DNA from 3 places in the Sporomusa sp. 246TCP1 genome. Region 3 is predicted to be linked to each of the others. Evidence: riboswitches for the same ligand, from Rfam matches in the RefSeq annotation. Region 3 holds a riboswitch; each other region holds the start of a gene.
The links. A riboswitch is a leader RNA that binds a small molecule or an ion and turns the genes downstream of it on or off. The one in region 3 is predicted to bind cobalamin.
Positions count from the first base shown of each region.

Region 1: another riboswitch for cobalamin. It lies ahead of AC1ECB_RS25655 (REP-associated tyrosine transposase); the one in region 3 lies ahead of AC1ECB_RS16230 (methyltransferase family protein).
Region 2: another riboswitch for cobalamin. It lies ahead of AC1ECB_RS10015 (sirohydrochlorin cobaltochelatase); the one in region 3 lies ahead of AC1ECB_RS16230 (methyltransferase family protein).

Region 1 covers NZ_CM170492.1:5,436,013-5,439,295, reverse strand. The annotation lists gene AC1ECB_RS25660 (hypothetical protein) at 1-81, shown strand, start outside; gene AC1ECB_RS25655 (REP-associated tyrosine transposase) at 551-1,318, opposite strand; cobalamin riboswitch at 1,442-1,610, opposite strand; gene AC1ECB_RS25650 (hypothetical protein) at 1,663-2,256, opposite strand; gene AC1ECB_RS25645 (methyl-accepting chemotaxis protein) at 2,584-3,283, shown strand, end outside.
Region 2 covers NZ_CM170492.1:2,029,221-2,032,503, reverse strand. The annotation lists gene AC1ECB_RS10025 (2-hydroxyacyl-CoA dehydratase subunit D) at 1-85, shown strand, start outside; gene AC1ECB_RS10020 (acyl-CoA dehydratase activase) at 97-864, shown strand; cobalamin riboswitch at 947-1,130, shown strand; gene AC1ECB_RS10015 (sirohydrochlorin cobaltochelatase) at 1,299-2,192, shown strand; gene AC1ECB_RS10010 (adenosylcobinamide amidohydrolase) at 2,265-3,283, shown strand, end outside.
Region 3 covers NZ_CM170492.1:3,420,208-3,423,490, reverse strand. The annotation lists gene AC1ECB_RS16235 (TonB-dependent receptor plug domain-containing protein) at 1-171, opposite strand, end outside; gene AC1ECB_RS16230 (methyltransferase family protein) at 218-1,225, opposite strand; cobalamin riboswitch at 1,423-1,605, opposite strand; gene AC1ECB_RS16225 (DUF4931 domain-containing protein) at 1,853-2,620, shown strand; gene larA (nickel-dependent lactate racemase) at 3,218-3,283, shown strand, end outside.

The DNA.
Region 1 (3,283 bases), 2.0 Mb from region 3:
GCCTGTTCGGCTTTATCAACCCATTCCTTGGCATTGCCCTGCCAGTTCATTCCTGGCGGCGGAGCAAGTCTAAAACCTTGACAGCGAAAAGTACAGAGTAAAAAAAGCCCAGAATAGCAGTCTACTATTCTGGCTTTTTTGTTAATGTGTAATCAAAGGACCTAGTCTTTTGATCTATTCCCTATTAGAGTACCATCTCCAAAAACATGGGGACAGGGACACAGTTTCTACACTAATAGTTGAATAATTAAAACATCCCCCCTGACCCCGTGTTATCCCTTCAAGCAAGGGGGTTTTACTTTTGGCATTGCCCCAAAAGTAAAAAAAGGTCTATGCCCTAAGCCTCCAAAAGCTGAAAAGCCGGGCGATATTCCTAAAATCCGTAAACTCGCTACGCTCAAACAGTACGGATTTTTTAACGGAATACCGCCCGGCTTTTCTCCTACGGAACGCTTTTTCCGGCAAAGGCCGGGAGGTTACGGGAGGTACGGGGGGTGCCGGGGCACCACCTTATGGAAGTGTCCAGGGGACGGGGTTGTCGACACCGCCCTCATGCTTTTAAAACAATGCCTCTATTAATTCCCGTGAGTCTTTCAATTTGTCGAATTGATAGGTTATGCTGCTGCTTAAGAATTCTTAAGTACGTATTTCTTGTGTGACTATCCAGCCGCTGCAAATCCATTGCAGTTTTTAAATTACATACCGTTTTTATTATTATTTTGGCTTCTTCGTCCATAATTTTCTGCCTGACCTCATTATCAATATCTAAACATTCATCTTCGCTTATTTCATTGATATATTCTATAAATTTGTCTATCATTATTTCTTTATCGTCGTTTATCATCCCAAACAGCACATTTATATTTACCAAATTTGCTTGATTTACATATTCGTGAAAGCTACTCCATTTATATTCTTCAACATGCTTTACTACTCCCGCTTTTACTGGATTTTGATGAATATATCTTAGTACGATTTGAAAGTATTGATCATCTTCTACTGGTTCACTCTTAAAACGGTCTTGAAATAAATTGCCTATTCTTTGATATTTATTATTATACCAATACACATAGCTCCCACATATCCGGCGCATTACTTGTTCTAATGGCTCTATTCCTATCTTCATCAACAAGTGTACATGATTTCCCATCAAACAGTATGCGTAAACCTCATATCCGCTTTTTTCTTTATATTGTTGTAGTACCTCAAGTAATTGGTTGCAATCTTCTTCATCTTCAAAGATTGTCTGACGGTTTATTCCTCGCACAATTATATGGTAGATTCCACTTTTACTCTTTTTTCTTGCTATTCTTGGCATTCATTCACCCCCATCTTTATCTTACTTCGGGGGAAAACATGGGGACAGGGACACCGTTTATACGTTAATAGTTGAATAATTAAAACATTTCCCCTGTCCCCGTGTTTTCTCTTCGCGAGTCTAGCGGTGATTGTCATTTAGGCAGTTCTGCCGGCTCTGGTTCATCGCTTGCCTGAACCTTCCCGGGACTTTCCTCCCAGTGGCATTTCTCAGGCTTGCTCTCCATTACAGTGGCAGTCTTACACTGGACTTCTATTAAGCCCCTCAGAGCACCTATACCGATTGGTATTAAGTTTTGCAGCCATTGACCTACTTGTTCCCAGTAGTGTTGGAGGTATTTGTTATCATTTTTTCAATTCTTCCGGTAATAATAATCCATCTCTCATATTTTTCAGAACACTTTCTGTACTGGGACGGAGACTATCCAATTTTTTCGAAATAAAAGTTTGATTATACATATATTTATTATTTTTAACATCTAAGCCTTTTATATCAGCTTGCATTTTATAATCCCTAGAAATTGAAAATCTACTTACGTATCCTCTCGCATCTATCGGATATATCAAAATAGATATTACATAATCAGAGTCAGTATCTTTCGCATATTGAAAACAATCTTCTTTTTTTATAAATGGTTTTTGATTGGAAAGAAATCTTTCGGTAAACTCTACAAACGCTGAAGATTGCTGTCCTTTCCCAAATATTTCTATATTGTATTTATGTGGATCAAACAGTTTCTCCATGTTGGCGGTTAGAGTATTCATAGTTTTAGTGTCATTACGTATGCTACGAGAAGCAAAGACGACAACTGAAATTTTTTTAGCCGCTATTTGTTCAGAAGCTAACTGAGGAGTATCAATAGTATTGGCAAAGCACATTGTCGTTAGGGAAACCAAAAACGCCAAACTGATTAAAAACAATTTACAAAGTTTGAGCAATGACTAACACCCCTAATATGTTTTCAATGTTTTTTACTACCTAAACAGTTAAATATTTGGTATATTTACAAATATTTCTCCTTCTCATATTAAAACAATACAAAACAAAAATCAACTTAAAAAATAAACTTAATATTGTACATTAAGTTTATTTTATTTTTACTTTATTCAATTTCTACTTTTTGTTTTAAAGGCTTGACTTTAATTAGCTGCTCTTTATCTTGCTCCCCTTGTCTTGTCAAAAAAGCTACTTTTTTTAAAAGGATATCCTAAAAAAATGACGAATTATCGAAACAATAACTATTAAATTGGCGAGGAGAGTTAATTATGCAACATGAGGATCAACCCGTAACCAATGAGGCCATTTTAGCTGCCTTTAAACTGGTTCTCCCATACCTAAATCAAATAGTTAGAGAAGACATGGCTGTTGGACTTACTGATTTAAAAAAATATCTCGGTTATTATCGTGCCAAAAAATTTGAACTAGACCTTCCTACAGGCAAACCTATTCAAGGAATACAAACCGTGGAAGAGTGTATCCGTACCGGTGCTAATACTTATGCGGATATCCCCCCGGAAGTCTACGGGCGTCCAATAAAAACAATTTTTACGCCGATTTATGGGATAAATAAAGAAATTATTGGAACATTAAGTTCAGGCATTGATTTTAATCATAGCCTTAATTTGATTAAAAATGTAGAGGAAATCGTTAGCGCAACCGCCCAGGCAGCTGACAGCGTTCATCAAATTGCAGGCAGTGCCAGTGAACTTGCAGCCTCCGGGCAACGTCTATTCCATTTATCCAGCGATTTGGCAGAAAAAAATAAACATTCTACAGAAATTTTGCAATTCATAAAAAATATTGCAGCGCAAACTAACTTGTTAGGCTTAAATGCAGCCATTGAAGCTGCCCGGGCCGGTGAACACGGCCGGGGCTTTGCCGTTGTTGCCGAAGAAGTCAGAAAGCTTGCCGACCAATCCCAGGAAGCCACAAAGAATATCCAGCGCAATTTACAGGAAATGACCC
Region 2 (3,283 bases), 1.4 Mb from region 3:
TCTCAAGATTGAAACTGATTATGTGAAAGAAGACAGCCAAAACATTCTGACCCGTCTAGAAGCTTTTAAACAAACATTAAAGTAGGGGAGATAACTATGGAATTTAAAATTGGCCTTGATCTTGGCAGCACCGCCATAAAAACTGTAATTGTTAAAGATAGAGAACTACTGTGGAAAAAAGTAGTACCAACAGCGCCGGGACAGGAAGCATTGGCCCTCAAATTAATTGACGATGGCCTGACTGATCTGGCGATAAAGAAAAAGGATATTGAAGGTATGTCTGTCACCGGGTATGGCAAGAATCTGATAACGCAGGCACATACCGTCATTGATGAAGTCTCCGCCAATGCTTGGGGAGTATACTTATTAAGCGGTAAAAAAGCGCGTACAGTGATTAATATTGGTGGACAGGATATAAAGATTATCCGAATTTCTGAAGATGGAAAACTTAGTGATTTTAAAATGAACGATAAATGTGCGGCTGGAACCGGGAGGTTTTTTGAAATGGCTGGGCGTATTTTGGACACCCCCATCTATGATTTTGCGGCATTAGCTGACAATGCTGATGCTTCTGTCAACCTCAACAGTACGTGTGCGGTTTTCGCAGAAAGCGAGATCGTATCTCTTTTAGCCAAAGGGACAAAAAAGGAGAACATCATTAGGGGATTGCATGAATCGATTGCCAGACGCATAGCTGGTATGCTGGGAAATCAAGAAATTGAGGACGATTTGTATCTTGATGGCGGTTCGGCAAATAATGGCGGACTTGCATCCGCCATTGAAGATGAAATTTTTAGAGATGTTAATGTTCTATCCTATCCCCAATTCACAGTTGCCTATGGCGCGGCATGTTCTTTGATGTAATGTTCACTCTGCTTGTTACTAATTGTTATTGACAATACCTGCCAAGAGGGTATAGTATTAATGATAATATGACGAATAACAACTAAATATTGCCGAGCCAGGTGCCCTACGGGGCTTAATAGGGAAGACCGGTGAAATACCGGCGCGGTCCCGCCACTGTAATGGGGAGTTAACCCAAGGTATGCCACTGAGACTACTGTGTCTTGGGAAGGGTTGGGTAAACTATGAGCCAGAGCCAGGAGAACTGCCTGTCTGTCAATCACCGTTATTTACTCACGAGCGATGAGGAGGGGATTATGGAGAGAGCTTTTTGGAACCGCTGTAGCAAGGCAGGGATAACCATAGAAAACGAACTCTATTAAAAATAAACCCCCTTTCTGAATTTCAGAGAGGGGTTTATTTAGTTACTATTACAAGAAATGAGGAGATAATGTATGACGCAAGAACAAGCTGCGAAAAAAAAAGCTATCATTGTTGTTAGTTTTGGCACTTCTTATCCAGAGTCCTTGAAGCTAAATATCGAGAGCGTGGAAAACCGCATTCGTGCCGCTTTTCCTGAATATGAGGTGCGGCAGGCTTTTACTTCGCGAACTGTTATCAGGATTTTGGCCGAACGTGACGGGATTCAGATTGCTAATGAGACACAAGCCTTAGAGCGGCTTCAGGCTGAAGGGGTTCAGGAAGTATATATTCAGCCGCTGCATATTGTGCCAGGGGCTGAATATGAAAAGATTCGAAGAATTGTTAGTCATTATACCCATGAGAAGGTTTTTGAAAAAATCCGGTTAGGCCGTCCGCTGCTCTACGCCATGGGGCAGGACAACCATCCTGATGATTACGAAATTGCCATAAAAGCGCTGGCAGCTCAATTGTCGGCAGCGGATTCGGCACATGCTGTTGTACTTATGGGACATGGCGGGATGCATCCGGCCAATGCCGCCTATGGTGTGCTTCAATTAAAGCTTGAAGATGCCGGATTTACAAATACGTATATTTATACGGTGGAAGGATATCCGTCACTAGCCAGAATTATCAGCAAGCTCAAACAGAAACAGGTAAAGAAGGTTACATTGATGCCATTTATGCTGGTAGCCGGTGACCATGCCACTAATGATATGGCTGGCGAGGAAGAGGATTCAGCTAAATCACAGCTAGTAGCGGCAGGCTTTGCGGTTGAGGTATATTTTAGTGGCTTAGGTGAAAATACAGCTATTCAAGATATCTATATAGCTCATCTCAAAGCCGCCATGGCTCATCCGCACCATGGACATGTTCATTGCTGCAGCAAGGGTCACTGCCACAGTCAGGGTCATGCGAGTCATTGTTGACCCGGGGCAGGAGAGCGGTCTGACTGACAATCATCGTTGATTTTGCAAGTAATCGTACGAGGGAGGAAAACAATGAAAAAGTGGTTACAAGGGCTGCTGGTGGTTATTATTTTGTGGAGTGGCGCTATTCCCTGTTTGGGTAGTGATCAAATACCTGTGTCTACCTTATCGACCGGGGATAAGGTATATCGGCAGGGTACCAGTCTGATCGTGGCTTTCCATGCTCCGCGGGATGTATTGAGCACTTCAGTGATCAACGGTGGCATCCGGCATGATCTTAAGGCAGTGTTTAATCATGATATGAAAGGCGCCATTGGTGTAACCGGTGCAAACTACCCTCAATATATGCAGCAAGTGGCCGGACAGCTGGGCTTGAATCCCGGCAAAGTGACCAGTATGGGTACAGCTGCATCGATGGAGAATGCTGTGATACAGTCTGAAAGCTATCAGTCGCTTACCGTAACTGCCATCGCTACCGGCGGTGTGGAAGGCAACGGCGGGCGGGTCGGCGATCCGGCATCGTATTTTACTCCTGGCAAAAAGCCGGCATCGTATAAAGCCGGGACTATTAATATTATGTTAGTTATTGATGCCGATCTTCCCGCTGGCACTATGGCCAGAGCGCTTGTGACTTGCACTGAGGCCAAAACAGCAGCCTTGCAGGAACTGGTAGCCGGCAGCCGGTTTTCGACCGGATTGGCTACCGGCTCAGGAACAGATCAGACGATTGTGATCACTAACCCAGGATCACCTCTATATTTGGAGGATGCAGGCAAACATGCCAAACTGGGAGAACTGATTGGTCGCACCGTCAAACAAGCCGTCAAGGATGCTTTGCTGCGTCAGAGCGGTTTATCCCCGCAAAAACAGCACAGTGTGCTGCGACGTATGAACCGCTTCGGCGTAACTGAGGACAGCCTTTATCAACAATATCAACAAGAATACGGAACAGTTGACAAACAACATTTTTTAGCATCGCTGCGCCAAGTGGACAAAGAGCCGGCTCTGGTAACAAGTACGTCACTGTATGTTCACTTATTGGATCAAAATCAGTGGCAATTGCTAAATACAGATGAACTGGCTAAGGCTGG
Region 3 (3,283 bases):
GGCGGTAATGATGTCAACTGCATTCGGGACAGCTTTTGTGTCTAGTGGTGTTTTAGTCGCGGTTACAATGACTTCAGGTAAGGGGAAGGATTCCAACTCGGTGCATGCCGCCTGACTGGAAGGCATTAAGGCGATCATTGGTGCAAGGAATATTATCAGCTTTTTTCTCATTGCGTTTTCTCCTTTTTCTTTTTTTGTACATGTTATCAAACCTTGGTCAGTCGCGCCGATACCATTCGCCCTGTAGTCCTGATATTACACCGTTTTGCTCGTTTATGCTCAATGGTTGAAAACCTGCAGCAGTTAAAGCCGCTTTGATGCGGCTTTTGGGCATTAAAATACGCAGACCGGCAAGGTGACTAGACAGCCAACCGACAATGGACTCCTTAGGAGCTGTGTAATCATCACTTACGTCGTGGCTGACAAGGTATAAGTACGCACCGGAAAGCGCTGCCGCGGAAATTTTTGTAACCAATTCATCCAGAGCGTCGCCGCCAAAATCAAGAACGCCGGAAACAATCAGCAGATGATAGCCGCAACCGATGTCGTCGCAGGTAAAATCTCCTTGGATGATAGAGAAGCGATCTTCTAAGTGTTCTTCTGCTATGTGCCCGGCCGGAATATCGGCTACGGACGGATGTTCAAAGATAACTCCGGTTGCCTGGGGATGTTCTTTGCCGAACTCTAGCGCCATCCGCCCCGATCCGCCACCCAAATCAAGAAGGTGAAGGGGTGTTGATTTGGGAAAAATATTCTGTGCGGATTTAAGAAATGACTGGACCCTTCCGGTAAGAATTTCTGTTGCCGATAGGCGGGCTAATTCCCGGAAATTATAAAAGGCATGTCCTTGATCCTGTTGACAGGGTGCAGCAGCACCGTGACGCACCAATTCCTCGACTTGTTCCAAGCTGGTTTTTTTTTCCCAAAAGAGAAAATATTCGCCTAGGTATAAAGAACTGTTTTTATCAAGATATAATTGCGCTTCCGGCGAGTTTCTGAAAAGATTGTGTTCCTTTTTTAACAGGCCGATTGAGCTTAATGCCGTCAAAAAAAAGTCCATGTTTTGTGGGTCACACTGGGTGTGTTGTGCAATTTCACTGGCAGATGATGGCTTTTGGAGATAGGAACATACCCCCAGGCGAATTGCCGCAAACAGTAACTGCGCTTCTTTGTGTTGCTGAATCAAACGGTAAAAGATCGTGGGGCTGTACTCGGGAAAATCCATTGTTTATGCCTCCTTTAAAATAATTAGCCTGATGTTTTTTGTATGCCAGGTATCCAAAAAGAGCAAAAAAAAGTTGCCGGCCCGTTAAGCTGACCGACAACTTGGCATGCGTGGATAAAGAAAAGCCGACTTGGGTTGCAAGCCGGGAATATAACAAAAACACATGTCAATCCCCTTCCTATCGCTCGTAGGTCAAAACGGTGATTATCAGATAGGCAGTTCTCCTGGCTTTGGCTCTTTGCTTACTCAAACCTTCCCAGAACATTCATTCCAGTGGTATATTTTTGAGTTCGCTCCCCATTACAGTGGCGTGACCGCGCCGGTATTGCACCGGTCTTCTCTATTATGCCTGTGTAGGCACCTATCCTTGCTTTATGCAATTTATTATTATTTTAACAGTAGCACACAGGATTGTCAACCAGGGTTACAATTAAACAAATAATTGGCATATCCATCCAGGTGGACAGATCTTATTAGTTACAGGTGGGCATGGTTTTTTTTTCTTTAAGTGATAGCTGAATTCTTGGCGGATCTTCGCCGATAATTCAGGCGTGAACGTCTCGGAAATTTGCCCGGTGTGGTATAATATGAAGAGCAACACACTCTGGGCCATAAGGAGACTTAGCCATGACCTCAAGGCAGATTCATCTTGTTTTTGACACCAAGATTGGCGGCACCAAACCGGTGACCGTTGTCGATAACGGCCATAAATGCCCCTTCTGTTGTCGCGACAAACTTGAGGGCATCATCGCCGAAGACGGGCCGATACTCCTAATTGTCAACAAATATCCGGTGCTCCGGGACACCTTCCAGACCGTCCTCATCGAAACCGATGACTGCGCATCCGAACTGTCGCTCTATCCAAAGGACCATCTCCACCGGGTCATCCGCTTTGGCATTGAGAAATGGCTGGACATGATCGCCGGCGGCGAATTTGCCACGGTCCTGTTCTTCAAAAACCACGGCCCCAGCTCGGGCGGCTCCATTCGCCACCCCCATATGCAGATCATCGGTCTCCGCCACCTCGACTACACCGCCAACATCCCCCCGGCCAGCCTCGAAGGCATCGTCATCAGCCGCGACGGCGGCGTTGAACTCACCATCGCCGACAAGCCGCTGGTCGGTTTCATTGAACTCAACATTAAGCTTGCCGACCTCGGGTACCTCGACCGCCTGGCCGACTACCTGCAGATCTGTGCCCACTACTTCCTCCACCACTTCAACCGCCAATGCAACAGCTACAACATCTTTTTTTATCATATAGGCGGCCAGATAACCGCCAAAGTCATGCCCCGGTTCGTTACCTCGCCCATCTACGTCGGCTACGCCATACCCCAGCTGTCCACCCGCATTCCTGACGTTGCCGCTGACCTCAAGCGAATATACGGATTATAATTTCGGATGAATGATATTTGTAGTTTCGTAATTATGTGGGAATAATTTCAACTGAGAATAATATCTTAAGGTGATTATTAATAATCAGGCATTTTATTCAGTAGCTATATTGGTTTATTTGCCATAGGATAAAGAGACCATTTTTTATCTCAAAAAAGGTGAATTTGCAAGGTTGCGGATCGCCTCTACCAATCGAATCTGGAAAGGAATTAAACCCGCGAACTTTGCGGGTTTTTTTGCTGTGTTTTTTGAAAGGTTTCGGATAGTTTCACCATATTAATATTACATAAAATAGAAAATATGGAATTTAGACAAAGGATTTGTCTAATTTAGGGAGAATAATATAATGAGTCAAAGAACCGTCACCTGACTCTACATATACGTGAGACAGTTACTAGAATGTCATAAATATGTGCAAAGTGAACAGAAAAATCCTATCGTTGCAGATAATTATTGTCAATAGGGAACAGAGGTTTTCGACTGAATAAATTGAAATTTTATAATATTAATAGTTGTTTAAATAGCTATTAATCTAAATTACAGCGATTTTCTGCAGAAAGCGCAATAATTGGTACGACATTACATCAAAAGGAGCAAATGATGACTACAATTAAGATTCCTTATGGTAAAAAAATTTTGGAAGCTTATGTAGCAGAAGAGCAA